4 regions of the Streptomyces sp. NPDC005281 genome follow, and region 3 is predicted to be linked to each of the others. Evidence: riboswitches for the same ligand, from Rfam matches in the RefSeq annotation. Region 3 holds a riboswitch; each other region holds the start of a gene.
What was found. A riboswitch is a leader RNA that binds a small molecule or an ion and turns the genes downstream of it on or off. The one in region 3 is predicted to bind thiamine pyrophosphate.
Positions count from the first base shown of each region.

Region 1 (5,250 bases), on a different contig from region 3:
GGCGGCTGTCCGAGCGGATGCCCGGCGGCCTACGCCGTGCGCAGCCGCTTCGCGAACTCCGCCGCTGCGGCGCCCGGATCGTCGGCCTCGGTGATCGCCCGTACGACGACGACGCGGCGGGCGCCCGCTTCGAGCACCTCGTCCAGCCGGCCGAGGTCGATGCCGCCGATCGCGAACCAGGGACGGTCGGTGCCGAGGGCCGCCGTGCTGCGGACCAGGCCGAGGCCGGGTGCGTGGCGGCCGGGCTTGGTGGGGGTGGGCCAGCAGGGGCCGGTGCAGAAGTAGTCCACGCCCTCCTGGACGGCGGCGGCCTCGGCCTCGGACGCGGCGTGCGTGGAACGGCCGATGACCACCTCGTCGCCGAGGATCGCGCGGGCCGCGGGAACCGGAAGGTCCCCCTGGCCCAGGTGCAGGACTCCGGCGCGGGCGGCGTGGGCCACGTCCGCGCGGTCGTTGACCGCGAGGAGCTTGCCGTGCCGGGCACAGGCGTCCGCGAAGACCTGGAGGTGCTCCAGCTCCTCCCCCGCCTCCATGCCCTTGTCGCGCAGCTGCACGATGTCGACACCGCCCGCCAGGACCGCGTCGAGGAACTCGGCGAGGTCGCCCTGGCGTCTGCGGGCGTCCGTGCACAGATAGACACGGGCGTCGGCGAGGCGGTCCCGCGCGGTCGTGGCGGCGTTCTCGGGCATGCGTGGGTCCCCCGTTGTCGGTGCGCGGGGAGCGCGGCGGCCGGGATGGTCCCGCCGCCGTGCTCCCCGTGCCGGACGGTCTCGAAAAAGGTCAGACGGCGAGCGCCTGGGCGCGGCGCTTCACCTCCGTGCCGCGATTCTCGCTCAGCGCCTGCGCGGGGGTGCCGGGCAGGGTCGGGTCGGGGGTGAAGAGCCACTCGAGGGCCTCTTCGTCGGAGAAGCCGTCGTCCCTCAGGAGCGTCAGGGTGCCTGCCAGGCCCTTGACGACCTTCTGCTCGGCCACGTCGATGAAGTCGGCGGGGACATGCAGCGCGCGGTTCTCACCACGGCGTACGGCGATCAGCTGGCCCTCCTTGAGCAGCTGCCGGACGCGTGTCACCTCGACACCGAACTGTTCGGCGATGTCGGGGAGGGTGAGCCAGGCGGGGACGAGAGCATCGATCTTTGCGTCAATCTCGGTCACGGGACAAGCGTGCCATCCCGGGCCGACAGTCGGAAGCCGAGGGCGTCCGACCGCGGGGTGAGGGATCAGGCAGTGGCGGCCTTCAGCGGCCTCGACGGGTCCACGAGCAGCTCCGGGTCCATGGCGACACCCGCCTCGATCAGCCGGCGGCCCTGGGCGAGATCCCTCGGGCGGCCCACCGCCAGCAGGGCGACGAGCCGTTCCCCGCGGAGCCAGCACACCGACCAGGAGACGCCCGCGGGGTCGCCGCGCCACACCAGGGTGTCGGCGGGCCCGTGGTGGCCGACGTACTGCACGAAACGGCCGAACTGCTCGGACCAGAAGTACGGCACGGGGTCGTAGGCGGCCGGGGTCTCCCCGACGATGTTCAGGGCGACCGTGCGCGGACCCTGGAGGGCGTTGTCCCAGTGGTGGACGAGAAGGCGCCGCTCGTAGCGCCCGGACGGGAAGGAGGCGCAGTCGCCGACCGCGTAGACGTCCGGCAGGGAGGTGCGCAGGTGGTCGTCGGCAACGATCTCGCGGTCGGCGCCGAGTTCGATGCCGGAGCCGGCGATCCAGGCGGTCGCGGGCCGCGCCCCGATCCCGACCACGACGGCGCCCGCGGGCACCCGGGAGCCGTCGTCCAGGACCACCGCGCCCGGCTCGACACGCTCCACGCGCGCGTTGGTGCGCAGCGAGGCCCCGCTGTCCGCGTACCAGGCGGCCATCGGGGCGGCCACCTCGGCCGGCAGCACTCCGGCGAGCGGCCGGTCGGCGGCCTCGACGACGGTGACCGCGCAGCCCGCCTCGCGCGCCGCGGTGGCGAACTCGGCGCCGATCCAGCCGGCTCCGACCACCACGATGTCGTGCTGCCGGGCGAGAACGGGTCGCAGCCGGTCGGCGTCGTCCAGGGTGCGCAGCAGATGCACTCCGGGCACGCCTTCGGCGCCGGGGAGCCGGATCGGCTCGGCGCCGGTGGCGACGACCAGGACGTCGTACGGGACCGGTCCCCCGGCCGTGTCCAGTTCATGGTCGCCCGGCCGCACGGCGAGGGCCTCGCTGCCCAGCCTGAGGTCGATGTCCAGGGCCTCGAAGTCGACGTCGAAGGCGGAGCCCTCGGCCTTGCCCAGCAGGACGGCCTTGGACAGCGGTGGCCGGTCGTAGGGCTGATGCGGCTCCGCGCCGATCAGCGTGACGGTGCCGGTGAAACCCTGTTCGCGCAGGGCGACCGCGGTCTGCACCCCGGCCATGCCCGCGCCCACCACGACGACCCGCCGTGCCGTGGGCCTGCGCGACGGGGACTGTGCCTGCGTCTGATCGCTCACCTGATCACCATAGACACGTGACGATTCGTCAGTCAGCTGACGTGCTCGGTGACCTGTTCCACACGGCGGGTCCCGCGCACCTCTTCCACCACGCTCGTCCCGGAACCCCGCCGGGACTCCCACGTCCAGGTCTCCTCCAGCCGGACACGGCCGTCGGGCAGTTCGAGGACGAGGGACACGCAGTGGCCCGACGCGGTGGTCCCGTCGCGTTTGAGCTGCACGTACCGGAAGTCGAGGCGGTCGCCCTCGCGGGTGCCCACGAGGTGTCCGCGGACGATGTCGCCGCCCGCGTACTCGGCCCAGACCACGCCGTCCTCCTCGTGGTACGTGAACCGGGTGAGGGTGCCGACCTGGCCGGCGGCCTGGTCGGCGACGGGCGCGAGGACGAGGCCGTCGAGGGGTCGTGCCACGGGCGGAGGCTCCCTTACCGAGACGGACGGGGGCGGGCTAGGGTGGCCAACGTAAAGCACTCGCGGGAGCCCGGACGCACCGGGCTGAGAGGGAGGCTGGCGGCCTCCGACCGTACGAACCTGATCCGGGTCATGCCGGCGAAGGGAGGGGCTGGACGCCCATGCCGTCTGCACGTTCGTCGGACGTCCTCGTCGTCGGGGGCGGGATCATCGGTCTGGTGACGGCCTGGCGGGCCGCGCAACGCGGGTTCACCACCGCGCTCGTGGACCCCGAGCCGGGCGGCGGGGCCGCCCGGGTCGCGGCCGGGATGCTGGCCGCCGTCACCGAGCTGCACTTCGGCGAGGAGACCCTGCTGGGCCTCAACCTCGCCTCGGCGCGCCGCTATCCGGACTTCGCCGCCGAGCTCACCGAGGCGACCGGCGAGGATCTCGGCTACCGCCGGTCGGGCACGCTGGCCGTCGCGCTGGACGCCGACGACCGCGCCCATCTGCGGGAACTGCACGCGCTCCAGGTCCGTTCGGGGCTGGAGTCGGAGTGGCTGAGCGGCCGCGAGTGCCGCCGCCTTGAGCCGATGCTCGCGCCCGGTGTGCGCGGGGGTCTGCGGGTGGACGGCGACCACCAGATCGACCCGCGGCGCCTCGCGGGAGCCCTGGTCACGGCGTGCGAGCGGGCCGGGGTGGCACTGCACAGGACCTGGGCGGAGCGCCTGACGGTCGTACGGGACCGGGCCGCCGGAGTCGTCACCACGGACGGCACCGAACTCACCGCGGGCCGGGTGGTGCTCGCCGGGGGCAGCCTCAGCGGGCGTCTGGCGGGTGTCCCGCAGGACGCCGTGCCGCCGGTGCGCCCGGTCAAGGGGCAGGTGCTGCGGCTGACCGTGCCGCGGCGGTACGCGCCGTTCCTGAGCCGCACCGTGCGGGCCGTGGTGCGCGGCAGCCACGTCTACCTGGTGCCGCGCGAGAACGGCGAGCTCGTGGTGGGCGCGACGAGCGAGGAGCTGGGCTGGGACACCACCGTGACGGCGGGCGGCGTCTACGAACTGCTGCGCGACGCCCACGAACTGGTCCCCGGGATCACCGAGCTGCCGCTCGTCGAGACCCGCGCGGGTCTGCGCCCCGGCTCGCCCGACAACGCTCCGATGCTCGGCCCGAGCGCGCTGGACGGTCTGCTGCTGGCCACCGGGCACTTCCGCAACGGTGTCCTCCTGACGCCCGTGACCGGCGATGTGATGGCCCATGTCCTGACCACCGGCGAACTCCCCGCCGAAGCCCGCCCCTTCACCCCCCTGCGCTTCGGCGCCACGGCCCGCACGGAGCTGCCCGTATGAACATCGTCGTCAACGGGGAGCGGCGGCGGATCGCCGCAGGAACCGCTCTGGACGCGCTCGTCGCGACCCTCACCCCGGCGTCGTCCGGGGTGGCCGCCGCACTGAACGAGACCGTCGTCCCTCGAACGCAGTGGTCGTCCACCGCGCTCGCCGAGGACGACCGCGTCGAAGTCCTCACCGCCGTCCAAGGAGGCTGACCCATGGCAGACGACCCCTTCGTCCTCGGCGGTACGGCCTACACGTCCCGGCTGATCATGGGGACGGGCGGCGCGCCCAGCCTCGACGTGCTGGAGCGCTCCCTGGTGGCGTCCGGCACGGAGCTGACGACGGTCGCGATGCGGCGCGTGGACGCGTCCGTGCACGGCTCGGTCCTGTCGGTGCTCGGCCGGCTGGACATCCGTGTCCTGCCGAACACGGCCGGCTGCTACACCGCGGGCGAGGCCGTGCTGACCGCGCGGCTGGCGCGTGAGGCGCTGGGCACCGATCTGGTCAAGCTGGAGGTCATCGCCGACGAGCGCACCCTGCTGCCCGATCCGATCGAGCTGCTGGACGCGGCGGAGACGCTGGTCGACGACGGCTTCACCGTGCTGCCGTACACGAACGACGACCCGGTCCTGGCGCGGAAGCTGGAGGACGTCGGCTGTGCGGCGATCATGCCGCTCGGCTCGCCCATCGGGTCCGGGCTCGGGATCCGCAACCCGCACAACTTCGAGCTGATCGTCGGGCACGCGGGCGTGCCGGTGATCCTGGACGCGGGGGCCGGTACGGCGTCGGACGCCGCGCTCGCCATGGAGCTGGGATGTGCGGGGGTGATGCTCGCCTCGGCGGTGACACGGGCGCAGGAGCCCGTGCTGATGGCGGAGGCCATGCGGCACGCGGTGGAGGCGGGGCGGCTGGCGCGGAGGGCGGGACGCATCCCCCGGCGGCACTTCGCGGCGGCGTCCTCCCCAACGGAGGGCATGGCGGCGCTGGACCCGGAGCGCCCGGCGTTCTGATCGCCGGTCCGCCCGGGGAGTCGCAGCAGGTTGTCGTGTTGTGGTCTTGCGGCGACAGACA
Region 1 is NZ_JBEXGX010000031.1:70,308-75,557, forward strand. It holds gene thiE (thiamine phosphate synthase) at 30-689, opposite strand; gene ABZV42_RS33470 (Rv2175c family DNA-binding protein) at 781-1,152, opposite strand; gene ABZV42_RS33475 (FAD-dependent oxidoreductase) at 1,218-2,456, opposite strand; gene ABZV42_RS33480 (hypothetical protein) at 2,489-2,866, opposite strand; TPP riboswitch at 2,919-3,030, shown strand; gene thiO (glycine oxidase ThiO) at 3,028-4,194, shown strand; gene thiS (sulfur carrier protein ThiS) at 4,191-4,391, shown strand; gene ABZV42_RS33495 (thiazole synthase) at 4,395-5,189, shown strand.
Region 1: another riboswitch for thiamine pyrophosphate. It lies ahead of thiO (glycine oxidase ThiO); the one in region 3 lies ahead of ABZV42_RS07650 (cytosine permease).

Region 2 (5,250 bases), on a different contig from region 3:
GGCGAGGTCGGCTGCGTGGGCGGCGATCTTGTAGGTGATGACGCCGGTCTTGACGTCGTCACGATCGGGCAGGCCCAGGTGTTCCTTGGGCGTGACGTAGCAGAGCATGGCCGTGCCCCACCAGGCGATCATCGCGGCGCCGATGCCGGAAGTGATGTGGTCGTAGGCCGGCGCGACGTCCGTCGTCAGCGGGCCGAGGGTATAGAACGGAGCTTCATCACAGATCTCCTGCTGAAGGTCGATGTTCTCCTTGATCTTGTGCATCGGGACGTGGCCCGGGCCTTCGATCATCGTCTGAACCTGAAAACGCTTCGCGACCGTGTTGAGTTCCCCGAGCGTCCTCAACTCCGCGAATTGCGCGGCGTCGTTGGCGTCCGCGATGGAACCCGGCCGCAGCCCGTCGCCGAGCGAGTAGGTGACGTCGTACGCGGCGAGGATCTCGCAGAGCTCCTCGAAGTTCTCGTACAGGAACGACTCCTTGTGGTGCGCGAGGCACCAGGCAGCCATGATCGATCCTCCGCGCGAGACGATGCCGGTCTTTCGGTTCGCGGTGAGCGGCACGTACGCCAGGCGCACGCCCGCGTGGACCGTCATGTAGTCCACGCCCTGCTCGGCCTGCTCGACGACGGTGTCCTTGTAGATCTCCCAGGTCAGCTCCTCGGCACGGCCGTCGACCTTCTCCAATGCCTGGTAGAGCGGCACGGTGCCGATGGGTACGGGGGAGTTGCGCAGCACCCATTCACGTGTGGTGTGGATGTTGCGTCCGGTGGACAGGTCCATGACCGTGTCGGCGCCCCAGCGGGTCGCCCAGGTCATCTTCTCGACCTCCTCCTCGATGGAGGAAGTCACCGCGGAATTGCCGATGTTGGCGTTCACTTTCACCAGGAACCGCTTGCCGATGATCATCGGCTCGATCTCCGGATGGTTGACGTTCACGGGCAGTACCGCCCGGCCCGCGGCGATCTCCTCCCGTACGACCTCGGGGTCGACGTTCTCGCGGACCGCCACGAACTCCATCTCGGGTGTGATCTCACCGCGCCGCGCGTAGGCGAGCTGGGTGACCGCCTGTCCTGTGCGCCCCCGGCGGGGCTGGCGCGGCCGGCCAGGGAAGACCGCGTCGAGATTGCGCAGTCCTCCGCGTGGGGACGTGTGCTTGATCCCGTCGTCCTCGGGACGAACGGGGCGGCCCGCGTACTCCTGGGTGTCGCCGCGGGCGATGATCCAGCTCTCACGCAGCGGCGCCAGCCCCCTGCGTACATCGGTGTCGATGGTCGGATCGGTGTACGGGCCGGAGGTGTCATACAACGTCACGGACTGCCCGTTGGTGAGGTGCACCTGACGAACCGGCACCTGCAGATCGGGACGCGTGCCTCCCACGTACCCCTTGTGCCAGCCGATGGACTGCCTCTCCTGGCCGTTCGGGGACGGCGGGGAAACCCCGTCCGTCCGGTTGGAGGCAGGCGTGCGTACATCCTTGTCGGTCATGAGACCTACTCCCTACGCCGGCATTACCCGGTAACAGGTTCAGCGGTCGACGCAGCGGCTTCCGATCGCCGATGTTTCATGTGAAACATCGCGAAGACGGACGTCAGCGCCCTCTCAGCCCGGTGCTCCGAGCTCCCGCGTGTGCAAAGGTGCCTCCACGCTAGCGTCATGTTTGGCGCGGTGACCAGAGGGCCCTTGACGTTGTTGCGATGATCGGGCGGTGACAACGACCCGGCAGCACCCGTTCCAGCCGTCCGAGCCACCGCGCCGTCCCGGCTCCGACGGCGGCCGTGGGCACGGCCCCGGCGACGGACACGGGCATGAGCACGGGCAGGGGCCGGACAGTGATCATCACGGTTCGGACGATGACCACGGGCCGGGTCCCCGCCGTGGGCACGACGAGCCCCCGAGCGCCGGGCACGGGCACTCCCACAGTCACGGTCCGGCCGCGCCGGTCTCCAAGCATCTGCGCAAGGTCATCGCCGCGGTGCTGATCCCTTTCGCGGTCGCGGTCGCGGTGGGACTCGTGGTGCTGTGGCCCGGCGGCGCGCCGGCTCACGAGCGCACCGGTGTCGGCTTCGACCGGCAGACCCAGCAGGCGACGGTCACGAAGATCGACCAGGTGGACTGCAAGTCCGTGAACGCCTCCTCGGGGACCCCGGGGGGCGCCACCTCCGCCACCGGGGATTCCTCCGCCCAGCGCAGGTCGGCCGGGGAATGCAAGAAGGCGACGGTCCGGATCGACACCGGAAAGGACAAGGGCCGCACGTTCACCGAGATCGTTCAGCCGGATCAGTCACGGCAGTTGCACCAGAGCGAGAAGGTCGTCGTCGCGTACGAGCCCTCCGCCCCCAAGGACCTCCAGTACTCGGTCACGGACGCGAACCGGAAGCTGCCTCTGACGCTGCTCGCTCTGATCTTCGCGGTGGTCGTCGTGGTGATCGGACGGATGCGCGGGGTCATGGCGCTGGTCGCCCTGGCCATCAGCTTCATGATCCTGAACTTCTTCATCCTGCCCGCGATACTGCAGGGCTCGAACCCGCTGCTCGTGGCCGTCGTCGGGTCCAGCGCGATCATGCTGATCGCGCTCTACATGTGTCACGGTCTGTCGGCCAGGACGTCCGTGGCGGTGGTCGGCACCCTGCTCTCCCTGGTGCTGATCGGCCTCCTCGGCTCGGTCTTCATCGACTGGGCCGTGCTGACCGGCAACACCGACGACAGCACCGGTCTGATCCACGGTCTGTACCCGTCCATCGACATGAGCGGCCTGCTGCTGGCCGGTGTCATCATCGGTTCGCTCGGCGTCCTCGACGACGTGACGGTGACGCAGACGTCCGCGGTCTGGGAACTGCACGAGGCGAACCCCACGATGGGCCGGCGCGGCCTGTACCGCGCGGGCATCCGTATCGGCCGCGACCACATCGCGTCGGTCGTCAACACGCTCGTCCTGGCCTACGCGGGCGCCGCGCTCCCGCTGCTGCTGCTCTTCTCGATCGCGCAGAGCAGCGTGGGCACCGTCGCCAACAGCGAGCTGGTCGCCGAGGAGATCGTGCGCACGCTGGTCGGATCGATCGGTCTGGTCGCCGCCGTGCCGGTGACGACCGCGCTGGCAGCCCTGGTGGTCGCCGCGGACCGGGAAGGCGGCGCGTCCGTCCCCGCCCAGCCCGCGGCCGCCCTGACACCGGCACGGAGCGGGAAGGGGCGCCGCCGCAAGCACTGACCGGCTCCCGAAAGCGCTGAAACCATCCTGCGCCCACGCGCCTTGCGAGGAAGCGTTACTCCGCGCCAAGGCGACCTGGACCTCAGCCCGCGCTCTGCTCCTCGGTGAGGATGCGGTCGAGCACCGCGTCGAGGGACGTGTCGAAGCCCTCGAGGGAGCGCTCCTGCCCGAGCGGCACGAGCCTGTCCGTCCGGTCGAGAAACGCGACCAGCGGCGCCGTCCCGGACCGGAACAGCGCGTGATCGCCACCGACCTGAAGCCGGATCAGCACCTCCCCGAGCGCCTCCGGGTCGGCCGGCGCGATGTGCACGTCGCCGTCACCACAGGGCCTGCCGACGCCGTCGATCAGCAACTCCCGCCCGAACACCCAGGTCACGGGCGCATCGCCGGGCAAGTGGAAGGTCAACCGCACGGCGTACGGATCACAGCTCTCGTATCGCAGCTCGACAGGAATGCGGAAGCACAGCTCCTCGGACACGAGGAAGCTCATCATGACCTCTGCCTGCACCGACTCGCGCATCGCCTACCCCGTCGTTTGCCGTCGACTGGCCAGGATTCGACCCACCTGACACTGCTGAAATATTGCTCAACGTGCATGCCGTATTACAAGGAGTGAGTTTTCAGATACTGATAGAGATGGCGAGTGTTCCTAGCATCCGCCCGACCTCGCTCTGCAGCTTCCGTGCCGTGGGCATCAGGCGGTCCCCCTGATGGGACGGAAGAGAGAAGGCCACGACCGCCGCAGAACTGCCCGCGGTGACCGGGATCGCGGCGCAGATCGTGCCCAGCGCGTACTCCTGCCGCTCGATCACCGGTTCCATCCGGCCCGTCCGTTCCAGGCGCCGCAGCAGCCGGTCCTCGTCACGCACCGTGTACGCGGTGAGCGCCCGCACCGGGTACCGATCGAGGTGGTCACGGCGGGACTTGTCGTCCAGCTGCGCCAGCAGACACTGGCCGACCGCGTGGGCGTGCCCGGTCTCGCGGAAGTCGGCCCACTCCTGGACCGCCGGATTCACCGGAGTGTCGGCGACGCACATGACCTCGATCTCGCCCTCGCGGTAGACCGCGTAGTACACAGGTGCGCCGATCATGTCCCGCCACTGCGCGAGGGTGTCCCTCATCGTGGTGCGACGTTTCTGCCGGGCTCCGCTGCCGCCCAGGCGCTCGGCGGCCTCGCCGAGGAAGAACAGCCCGCTGTCACGGCGCAGATAGCCCTCGTGGACCAGGGTGCGCAGCAGGTGGTAGGCGGTCGGCAGCGCCAGTCCCGCCTCCCGCGCGAGCTGCTTGGCGGGGGCACCCTGCTCACGCGAGGCGACGGCCTCCAGCAGACGCATCGCGCGCTGGACCGAGCCGATCAGCGTGGTGGTGTGGCCGTCCGGAGGAGCGGCTTCGGGTCCCGCGGAAGGGGTGCGGGCGTGCCGTGCGGTCCCCGCGGAGGGCGAACTCCGAGTCACCGACGGACTGGTGCGTGCGGTGAGCCCTTCCGCCGGGGCGGTGCGCCGGGCGGGTTCCTCCACCCTCGCGTTCAGGGGCGGCGCCGGCTCCCTGGGCGGAGCCGACGGAGTGGGGGAGGGTGACGGCTCCCCCGGCGAGGTACACGGCTGGAGCGGTGGAACGCGTGCCGCCGCGGGTGTGCCAGGTCGCCGGAAGGGCGGAGCGACGGATGGTGCGGGTGCGGTGTCGGCCATGGCCAAGGGGCACTCCGAAGAGCGAGGAGGACCGCCCGTGCGGGGAGTCACGGGAGGGGGCTGTGCGCTGCCCGCGGGGTCGGCCCCGCGTCGGATTCCGGACTCTAACGGCCCGTCAGTGCCCAGATGCGGCCTCACCGGAAAACTTCCCCCGGGCGAGGGAACCTTGGGTTCCCTTTCCCCCTTCGCCGTTACCTGCCGCTCACCCTCTCGCGCCTCACCAGTCGCTGCGCGAGGAGGAACCCGAGATGAACTTCCGCACGATGAAGATCAGCCCGCCGACCAGCGCGACGAAGACGAGCAGCTTGAAGAGCAGGCCGATGACGAACCCGACGACGCTCGCTATCAGGCCGCCGA
Region 2 is NZ_JBEXGX010000003.1:233,895-239,144, reverse strand. It holds gene thiC (phosphomethylpyrimidine synthase ThiC) at 1-1,485, opposite strand, end outside; TPP riboswitch at 1,478-1,634, opposite strand; gene ABZV42_RS06240 (YibE/F family protein) at 1,706-3,205, shown strand; gene ABZV42_RS06235 (SsgA family sporulation/cell division regulator) at 3,288-3,725, opposite strand; gene ABZV42_RS06230 (helix-turn-helix domain-containing protein) at 3,826-4,563, opposite strand; gene ABZV42_RS06225 (DUF5326 family protein) at 5,111-5,250, opposite strand, start outside.
Region 2: another riboswitch for thiamine pyrophosphate. It lies ahead of thiC (phosphomethylpyrimidine synthase ThiC); the one in region 3 lies ahead of ABZV42_RS07650 (cytosine permease).

Region 3 (5,250 bases):
CGGCGCATGCCCGCCTCGTCGTCCACCTTCACCCCGGTGAGCTGGGCGACCTCGTCGAGATTCGGGGTGGCCACCGTCGCCCGCGGCAGCAGCCGGGTCCGTACGGCGTCCAGCGCGTCGTCGGCCAGCAGCCGGTCCCCGTGCTTGGACACGCTCACCGGGTCCACGACGACCGGCGCGCCCACGTCGGACAGCAACTCGGCGACGGTGGTGACCAGTTCGGGCGACGAGAGCATCCCCGTCTTCACGGCCTGGACGCCGATGTCGTCGACCACACTGCGGTACTGGGCCCGAACCGCCTCCTCCGACAGCTCCCAAGCACCCTGCACGCCCACGGAGTTCTGCGCGGTCACCGCGGTGAGCACGCTCATCCCGTGGGCGCCCAGCGCGAGCATGGTCTTCAAGTCGGCCTGGATTCCCGCGCCTCCGCCTGAATCGGAGCCGGCGATCGTCAGGACGCGAGGCGGTGGCGTGGTCATTCGAGGTGTTCCTCTCGGGTACGGCCACGGGCGTGAAGGCCCGGGGCCGGCGGAGCGACGGGCGGCGGCCCTCAGGCGCGGCGGCGCAGCCGCGGCGGGGCGTAGAGGGCGAGGGCGACGAGGAACGCCACGTAGTAGGAGAGGTCGGCGCCGTGCAGCGCGTCGGCCACCGGACCCACGTACAGACCGGTGTCCATGAACGGCACGGCCGCGCCGAACGCCGCGACGAAGGCCACGAGCGAGGTCCGTCCGGAGTGCGGCCGGGTCGCCTCGGCGGTGATGTCGACCGGGGCGCCGCCGCGCTCCCGCCCCCGGGCGATCCAGTCGACGACGACGATCGCGACGAACCCGGGGATCCAATACCCCACGAACAACAGCACGTTCTGGAATCGCGCCGTCGTGTCGGCCGCGTGCATCCACAGCACCAGCGGGAAGCCGAGCGCGGCGGCGAGGGCAGCCGCCAACGGGCGCGGTATCCGTACCCCCAGAGTCTGGAGGGCCAGTGAACCGCTGTAGTCGTTCATCGCGTTGCTGCACACCGCGGCCAGTGCCACGGCCAGCAGCCCGAAGGCGCCCGCCGCACCGCCGCCCAGCAACGAGTCCACGCCCGCCGCCGTCTGGTCGGTCAGTACCGACGCGCCCCACAGACCGAGGACCTGCACGGCGACGAAGGACGTGACGAGCCCGAGCAGGGTGCACCAGAACATGCGCGGGCGGGACGTCGTACGAGGCAGGTAACGGCTGAAGTCACCCGCGTACGGTGCCCAGGACAGCGAGAGGCTCAGCGCGATGGTGCTGGTGAGCGCGAACGCGCCCGCTCCGTCGGCGCCGGTCGCGGACCCGGTCGTCGCGGGGTGGACCCCGTCGAGCATCCGCCAGGCGATCAACGCGAACGCCACGGCGAGCACGAACGTCATGACGATCTGCAAACGGTGGATGGCTTCGTAGCCGAGGACACCCAGAGCGCCCTGGGCCAGCATCATGACCAGCACACCCAGCCAGAACGGCCAGCCGCACAACCGTGCCAGCGCATCCCCGCCGAACAGGCCGATCAGCGCGTCCCAGGCGACCGACGACAGCCACTGGAGCACCCCGGGCAGCACCACGGCCCGGCCGAACGCGAGCCGCGCGAGCGGGAGTTGGCCGGTGCCGGTGAGCCCGCCCCAGGTGCTGAGGTAGGCGGTGGGCAGCGCGCCGAGCACGGTTCCGAGGACCATCGCCGCGAGAGCCGTGGTGAAGTCCAGGCCGAGCGCGATGCCGATGGTGCCGGTGAACACGCCCGTCATCGTCAGGTTCGGGGCGAACCACACGGTGAACAGGCGCCCGGCCCCGCCGTACCGATTGCTCTCGGGGACCGGCTCGATGCCGTGCCCCTCCACCCGGAGGTCGCCGGGTGCGGCGGGCATCCGCCCGTCGAAGACGGCGGGCCGGCCGTCGGCGGGCAGCCCGCCGGAAACATGCGTCAATGGCATGGAGACATCCCTCCGCCAGTACGAACTGGTTCAGGTTCGACGGGTGTGATCTCAGCCCTCGCAGGCACCCCGTGTCCGGTACGACGGACACCCTAACCGTTCCCGGGGAGTGAGCGGGAGTGGGTCCCGCCGGCAGAACCCGTGCTCAGCTCCTGTGCACGACGTGGGCACCGCGCAGCGAACCGCTCAGGCGGCACCCGAGCGGAGCCTGCCGGTCCCCGGACCCGAGTGGAGCCTGCCGGTCCCCGGACCCGAGTGGAGCCTGCTGGTTTCCCCGGACCCGAGTGGAGCCTCCGGTCACCGCACCCGGGCGGAGCCGCCAGCCGCCGGTGAGGGTGGCGGAGCCCTCCGCTCCCCGTCACCCCCACCGGTCACTCACCCGGACCAGCACCCGACCGCGTTCTCCCCGTCATCCGGGAGGCCCGGTCGGGCCTGTTCGCAGCGCGGCGCGTGCCGCCCCTCGGTACTGTCGGAGGTGATCGCCGCTCGCGCTCCGCCCCGGGGTTCCCGGACCCCGGTGGCCGGGCGGAAGGAGGCAGGGTGCCGTGACCGTGATCTCCCTGAAGTCCGCGAAGGTGCGGGAAGGGCTCACCCTCCCGTATGCCGAGGCCGGCTACCCCAGTGGTACGCCGGTCGTCTTCGTGCACGGCCTGGCCGACTCCTGGTGGTCCTTCGAGCCCCTCCTGCGGCGGCTTCCGGCATCCCTGCACGGCTACGCGCCCACACAGCGCGGGCACGGCGATGCCGACCGGCCCCCCGAGGGCTACACTCCCGACGACTTCGCCGCCGACCTGGTGGCCTTCCTGAACGCCGTCGACATCCCCCGGGCGATCCTGGTCGGGGCGTCCAGCGGAGGCGTACCGGCCCGCATCGTCGCCGGGAGCCACCCCGACCGCATCGCGGGTCTGGTGCTGATCGGTGTCCCCGGCACCCTCGCGGACAAACCGGCGGTCACCGGGCTGGTGAGCGCCATGGACGACCTCCCCGATCCCGTGCCGCGCGCGTTCGTCGAGGATTTCCTGGCCGACACCATGGCCCGCCCGATCGCGCGGGGGTTCACCGAGACCATGGTCGAGGAGAACCTCAAGCTTCCCGCGCACGTCTGGAAGGACACCGCCCGCGGTCTCCTCGACGCCGATCTGCCCGCGACCCTCGGCGGCATCCTGGTGCCCACCCTCGTCATCTGGGGCGAGCAGGACGAGTTCCTGCCCCGCGAGGACCAGCAGACCATTCTGGACGCCGTCCACGGCGCCGACTTCCTCGCCTACCCGGAGACCGGCCACTCCGTCCACTGGGAACAGCCCGAACGCGTGGTCGCCGACATCACCGCGTTCGTCACGCGGATCGAGCACCCCGGCACCCGCCGCGGCGGCGCCTGACCTCACCCGGCGGGTGAACGGTGGTGCGCCCGGGCCGCGTTGGACGTGAACCGGGCGGCCGTCGCGGTTGACGCGATCCGTACCCCTGATGCCCGCCGTCGCCCCCCGGCGTCGGTCTGCATGGCATGCTCATGCTCCCCACAGGAAGGGATCACGTGCCATGAGACCGAGCCGACGCTCCCTGCTCGCCGCCACCGCCGTACTGGGATCCGTATTCGCCCTCCCCGCGCCCGCCGGCGCCGCCGAAGTCCCCGCCGCGGGCGCCTATTACGTCCAGAGCGCCATCACGGGACTGAACGCCGCCGACAGCTCGGGCGCGGTCGTCCAGCACAACCCCAAGGGCAACGAGGACCACCAGCAGTGGACCCTCCGCCAGAACGGCTCCTCGTTCGTGCTCGAGAGCGCCGACACCGCGGGCAGTTGTCTGGGCCGCTCGGGCGACCAGGCCAGGTCTGTCGCCTGTACGAGCGCCGACGCCGCGTGGGAGGTGACGCCGGGCGGCGCCGACCAGTACACGCTCAAAGTCCCCGGCACGGAACGGTATTTGACGGTCACCGACAAGTCCTCGGGTTCCAACTACCCGGCCCAGCTGGCGATCGGGTCGGCGGGAGCCCTCGCCTCCTGGTACCTCACCCCGGTCGCGCCCCAGACCCGGCCGATGCCGTCCCAGGACCAACGCACCCTGGATCAGGTCACGTTCCTCACCGCGCACAACGCCTACGCGAACGGCGTGGACGGTGGATTCGCCCCGCCCTTCGTCAACTTCTTCCCCAATCAGAACCGCGGCATCAACCAGCAACTCGCCGACGGTGTAAGAGGTTTCATGCTCGACCTGCACCAGACGCCCGACGGGGCGATCCTCTGCCACGACAGCTGCACCCTCGTCAGCAAGCCGGTGGCGCTCTGGGTCGACCTCCAGCGCATGGTCGACTTCCTCAAGCAGCACCCCGACCAGTTCGTCACCGTATTTCTGGAGGACTACGTCGATCCGGGCGTCCTGCGCGCCGAACTCGCCAGGGTGAACGGCCTGTCCGACGTGCTCTACCGACCGGATCGGACGGGCGTGCGCGAGCACGGCTGGCCGAAGCTCGCCGACCTGACCGCCGCCGGGCAGCGCCTGCTCATCTTCACCGACCACAGCCGTCAGTCCGACGAGTCCGCCGGACTGACCCGGGACAGCTTCGGAGTCATGTACCAGCGCGAGTGGACCGTGGAGAACTACTGGTCCATGGGCTCGGGCCTCGCCTCGTCCGACTGGTCCTGCTACAGCCGCTGGTACGGCGCGGACACGAACGTGCCGCTCACCCGCACCGAGACGGGCTTCCGCCCGCTGTTCGTCATGAACCACTTCCGTGACGCCACCATCTCCGGGACCGCGAGCACGGACAACACCAAACTCGCCGACCGGGCCCGCCGCTTCTGCGAGCCGGCCGCCCGAAGGAAGCCCAACTACCTGGCGGTCGACCGCTACGACCTGGGCAACCCCGCCTCCGCGGTGAACACGCTGAACACGTACGTCTATCCGTAGGCGCACGGAGACCGCGAGCCTCGCAGAGACCGCACCGGAAGGGGAGCGGCCGATGCGAGGCTCGCACCGAAGCCGAACGAGCCGGGGAAACGGGCGCGCTCTGTCCAAGCGGGTAGGTGTGGCACACACTGTGCAGCATGGACAACGGTGCGTTGTGGGTGGCTGTGCTGACCGCCGGCACAGCGGTCGTCGCCAGCTGGGTGACCAGCAAGGGCAACGCGCAAGCCGCTCGCGTCCAGGCCCAGGCCACCGCCGAAGCCGCGCACGATGCCCGCGAACGCGAGGCGCGCCGGGCCACGCAGCTGGCCTTCATCCAGGAGGCCAACGACATGGGCATCCTGTACCGCCGGATCCCCAAGTACCTGGATGTGGAGGACCCGGAGGCGCGTCAG
Region 3 is NZ_JBEXGX010000004.1:110,837-116,086, reverse strand. It holds gene thiD (bifunctional hydroxymethylpyrimidine kinase/phosphomethylpyrimidine kinase) at 1-479, opposite strand, end outside; gene ABZV42_RS07650 (cytosine permease) at 551-1,951, opposite strand; TPP riboswitch at 1,942-2,033, opposite strand; gene ABZV42_RS07645 (alpha/beta hydrolase) at 2,497-3,330, shown strand; gene ABZV42_RS07640 (phospholipase) at 3,491-4,858, shown strand; gene ABZV42_RS07635 (hypothetical protein) at 4,996-5,250, shown strand, end outside.

Region 4 (5,250 bases), on a different contig from region 3:
CGGCGGGAGCGTCGAGGCCATGTACTTCTCCTTCGGGGAGGACGACTTCGTGTGCGTCCTCGACTTCCCCGACGCGGTGTCCATGGCCGCCGTCAGCCTCAGCGTCAAGGCCAGCGGCGCGCTCCACACCCGGGCCACGCCGCTCCTGACTCTCGACGAGATCGACGAGGCCGCCCGCAGGCAGGTCTCCTTCCGCCCGCCCGGCGCGTAGAGAGGCCCACGCCGAGGGTGTTCAGGGTCTACCTCGAGCACGGCCGGGCGCCGGGCGTGCAAGCGGCATAGGAACAGTCGGGGAAAGCCCGAGGCGCTCGATGTCCGTAGCGGAGCAGAAGGAGCCTCAACCAGCTTGACCGCTTCCGCCCACGTGGCCCGAGAGATGGCGGCGGAGCAGTCGGATGGCGAGGAGATGGTCGTACTGCTCCGCCACCTGAAGAGGCGTCTCTCCGCTCCCGTCCGGCAGTCCAGGATCCGCGCCGTAAGCCAGGAGCACCGCCGTTGTGGCAACGGTCAGCGGCTTGCCGCTCTGGAGTGCCCCGTCTCCTTCACTGTCGATCGCGTGGGTCAGAGGCGTCGCGCCGTCACCGTCGTTCGGGTCGGCTCCGGCGTCAAGCAGTCGAGCCATCAGCTCCACGTCCTGGTGTTCCGCGGCGAAGAGCGTCGGCGGCCACCAACCACTGCCGTCAATGACCGCTCGCCGGCTCGGCGGAAGTGCCATGAAGGTGCTGATACGTCGTTGCGTCCGCTCGACAGCGGCACTCAGATACGGCCGTGCCCTGCTGATCGCGGTGTGAACCTCGCTGCCCGGCTCGTACCGTTCCAAGATCTCGTCGATGCGCCGAGCGAACTCGAAGGACTGCCCGGCAGGCCCGGTGGTCATGTCGGCGAAGATCAGTGCGTCCAGGACTGCCGAGTCCTCCCGGTCGTACACCGCGAGTTCAGCAGTCAGCTCACGCTGTTCGGCCTCATGGACCGCGCCGGAGTGGTGGGCGACCAACCGCACGAGGCGCGGAGGAGCAGCCAGCCTTTCCAAGTGGCGTGCGCCGTCGAGAGGGTGGAACCCTGTGTCTCGAAGTTCCGGCGCGTAGCCGATGTCATGCAGCCAGGCGGCCGCGACGAGCAGCTCCCGGTCATCCCTGGACACTGCCGCTGTGGCCTCGGTTGCTCGTGCGGCCACGGCCTGCGTGTGCAACCAGCGGTTCCCGAGCGGGCGCAACAGCGATTCGGCCAGCTCAGCCGCACCTCGGGGCGTGTCCAATCCGGAAGACATGGATCGCACGGTAACCCAGACGGACACGCTTCGACGGTCACCCCGGGACCCTCACGACCGCTCACCCCGGGACCGGGACCATCAGGAGGAGACGAAGGCGATCGCGCCCGCACCGGTGCTGCCACCGGCACCGGGACCGGCCCTGGCACCGGGACCGGCCCTGGCACCGGCACTGGCGCTGGCGCGAGGTTCCGGCCGAGAGCCGTGCTGGGCCGTCCCTCGGCCGTCCGGGGTCGACCAACGCTGACCGTCGGTATCCACTGGCGACCGCTCCGGCCCGGGCCGCCTGAGTTGATCTGCGACACTGGTACAGCCATGCCTAAGCCCGGAGAACTCACCTTTGTCGCGCCGCGCGGAGCCCAGAAGCCGCCGCGGCACCTTGCCGATCTCACGCCCGCCGAGCGCAAAGAGGCGGTTGCCGCGATCGGCGAGAAGCCGTTTCGTGCCAAGCAGCTGTCGCAGCACTACTTCGCCCGGTACGCGCACGACCCCGCCGAGTGGACGGACATCCCGGCCGCCTCGCGCGGCAAGCTCCAGGAAGCACTGCTTCCCGAGCTGATGACCGTCGTGCGGCACCTTTCGACCGACCAGGAAACCACCCGCAAGACCCTGTGGCGGCTCTTCGACGGCACGCTCGTCGAGTCCGTGCTGATGCGCTACCCGGACCGGGTGACCATGTGCATCAGCTCGCAGGCGGGCTGCGGGATGAACTGCCCGTTCTGCGCCACCGGACAGGCCGGTCTCGACCGGAACCTGTCGACCGGCGAGATCGTGCACCAGATCGTCGACGGCATGCGGGCGCTTCGCGACGGCGAGATCCCCGGCGGTCCCGCGCGGCTCAGCAACATCGTCTTCATGGGGATGGGTGAGCCGCTCGCCAACTACAAGCGTGTGGTCGGGGCGATCCGGGCCCTGACCGACCCCGAGCCGGACGGCCTCGGGCTCTCGCAGCGCGGTATCACCGTGTCGACGGTCGGGCTGGTCCCGGCCATCAACCGGTTCTCCGACGAGGGCTTCAAGTGCCGGCTCGCGATCTCCCTGCACGCTCCGGACGACGAGCTGCGCGACACCCTCGTCCCCGTGAACACGCGGTGGAAGGTGCGCGAGGTGCTGGACGCCGGTTTCGAGTACGCGGCCAAGTCCGGGCGGCGCCTGTCCATCGAGTACGCGCTGATCCGGGACATCAACGACCAGGCGTGGCGTGCTGACCGGCTCGGGCGGATGCTCAAGGGCAAGCCCGTACACGTCAACCTCATCCCGCTGAACCCGACCCCGGGCTCGAAGTGGACCGCCTCGCGGCCCGAGGACGAGAAGGCGTTCGTCGAGGCCATCGCGGCCCATGGCGTCCCGGTGACCGTCCGGGACACCCGGGGCCAGGAGATCGACGGAGCGTGTGGTCAGCTCGCCGCGACCGAGCGGTAGTCTGAGCCAAGTCAGTCCGTCTCATAGTCCGACATCTTCATATTCCGACAGGGGAGCGCCACAGCGCTGAGAGTGCGGGACAGCCCGCAGACCCTCTGAACCTTGCCCAGGTCATTCTGGGTAGGAAGTTCGGTCGTAACTCAAGCTGTTGCGCCCTGCCCGGGAACCGTCAGAGGTCCCGGGCAGGGCCGCGTCTCTTCCTGGTCACCCAGGAGGAATCAGTGAGCACCACCATCACCAGCGGTAAGCGGTTCGCGACCCTGGCCGTCGGCCTCGGGCTCGTCGCGCTGCCCGCGCTGTCCGCGTGCGGCTCGTCCGGCAGCGCCGGTTCGGGTGACTCGAAGACGATCACGCTCGTGAGCCACGACTCGTGGCTCGTGTCGAAGAACGTGCTCAAGGACTTCGAGAAGCAGTCCGGGTACAAGGTCCGGGTCCTCAAGGACGGCGACGCCGGGCAGGCCGTGAACAAGGCCATCCTGACCAAGGACAACCCGCAGGGCGACGTCTTCTTCGGCGTCGACAACACCCTGCTCTCCCGCGCGCTCGACAACGGGCTGTTCCAGCCGTACGTGGCCAAGGGTGCGGACCAGGTCCTGCCCGCATACCGCGTCGACCAGGCCAAGCACCGGGTCACCCCCATCGACACCGGCGACATCTGCGTCAACTACGACAAGGCGTACTTCAGTAAGCACAAGCTGGCGCCGCCGCAGTCCTTCGACGACCTGGTCAAGCCCGCGTACAAGAACCTCCTCGTCACCGAGAACGCCGCCACCTCCTCGCCCGGCCTCGGCTTCCTGCTCGGGTCCGCCGCGCACTACGGCGACAAGAGCTGGCAGGGCTACTGGACGAAGCTCAAGGCCAACGGAGTGAAGGTCGTGGACGGCTGGGAGCAGGCGTACAACGACGAGTTCTCCGGGTCCGCCGGCGGCAAGAAGGCCAAGGCGGACCGGCCGCTGGTCGTCTCGTACGCCTCCTCGCCTCCCGCCGAGGTCATCTACGCCGACCCCAAACCCGCCACCGCCCCGACCGGGGTCGCGGCCGGCACCTGCTTCCGGCAGGTGGAGTACGCGGGTCTGCTCAGCCACGCCAAGAACGCCGAGGGAGGCAAGGCGCTCCTCGACTTCCTGCTCACCAAGGAGTTCCAGGAGGACATGCCGCTCAACATGTTCGTCTATCCGGTCCGTGAGGGCGCGCAGGTGCCGACGGAGTTCGCGCGGTTCGGTCCGCAGGCCAAGGATCCCGAGACCCTGTCGCCCGCGAAGATCGCCGCCGACCGAGACCAGTGGGTCAAGTCGTGGACCTCTCTCGTACTGAAGTAACCGAAGGGGCCGAAGGGCCTGGAGGTGCTGAAGGGGCCGAGGCGGCCGGCGGCGCCGAGGCGGCCCGGGGAGCCGGCGCGGCCGAGCGGGTCCGCCGGGCCCATCGCACCGGCGGTCCCGGTGGTCCCAACGGTTCCAGTGGTCCCGAGGGGCCCGGTGCGGTTGCGCGAACGGCCCGCAGGGAGAGCGCGGTGCGGTTCGGGCTGATGGTCCTGCCCGTCGCGTTCTTCGCGGTGTTCTTCGCCTACCCCGTCGCCGCGATCGTCTCGCGCGGCCTCCACGGCGACGGGGGCTGGCAGCTCGGCCGGATCTGGGACATCGCGACCCGGTCCGACATCCGCCACGTGCTGTGGTTCACCACCTGGCAGGCGCTCGCCTCGACGGCGCTCACGCTGCTGATCGCGCTCCCCGGCGCGTATGTGTTCGCGCGCTTCGAGTTCCGGGGCAAAGAGGTGCTGCGGGCCGTGGTGACGGTGCCCTTCGTGCTGCCGACCGTGGTCGTCGGCACCGCCTTCCTCGCCCTGGTCGGCCGGGGAGGGCTGCTCGACGAGCTGTGGGGCGTACGCCTGGACACCACGGTGTGGGCGATCCTGCTCGCGCACGTCTTCTTCAACTACGCGGTCGTCGTACGAACCGTCGGCGGCCTCTGGTCGCAGCTCGACCCGCGCCAGGAGGAGGCCGCGCGCATGCTCGGCGCCTCGCGCCTCGCCGCGTGGCGCCGGGTGACCCTCCCGGCGCTCGGGCCGGCCGTGGCCGCGGCCACCCTCATGGTCTTCCTCTTCACCTTCACCTCGTTCGGTGTGGTGCAGATCCTCGGCGGCCCCACCTTCTCGACCCTGGAGGTCGAGATCTACCGGCAGACCTCCGAGATCTTCGACCTCACGACGGCGGCGGTGCTGACGATCGTCCAGTTCGTGGCGGTCGGCGCGATCCTCGCCGTCCACGCGGCGACCGTACGCCGACGGGAGACCGCCCTGCGTCTGGTGGCCCCGGGGACGACAGCGCGCCGGCCGCGCGGTGCCTGGCAGTGGGCGTTCCTCGCGGGCGTGCTCGTGAGCATCGCGGTGTTCCTCGTGCTGCCGCTCGCCGTCCTCGTCCAGCGCTCCTTCGGGGCCCCGGGATTCGGCTACTACCGGGCGCTGGCCGACGACAGCGGCGGTGTCTTCCTCGTCGCCCCGATCGAGGCGGTCGGCAACTCGCTGGAGTACGCGCTCGCCGCCACCGCCATCGCCGTGCTGATCG
Region 4 is NZ_JBEXGX010000018.1:113,600-118,849, reverse strand. It holds gene ABZV42_RS24890 (GYD domain-containing protein) at 1-211, shown strand, start outside; gene ABZV42_RS24885 (HDIG domain-containing metalloprotein) at 338-1,267, opposite strand; gene rlmN (23S rRNA (adenine(2503)-C(2))-methyltransferase RlmN) at 1,583-2,689, shown strand; TPP riboswitch at 2,729-2,834, shown strand; gene ABZV42_RS24875 (thiamine ABC transporter substrate-binding protein) at 2,911-4,008, shown strand; gene ABZV42_RS24870 (iron ABC transporter permease) at 4,215-5,250, shown strand, end outside.
Region 4: another riboswitch for thiamine pyrophosphate. It lies ahead of ABZV42_RS24875 (thiamine ABC transporter substrate-binding protein); the one in region 3 lies ahead of ABZV42_RS07650 (cytosine permease).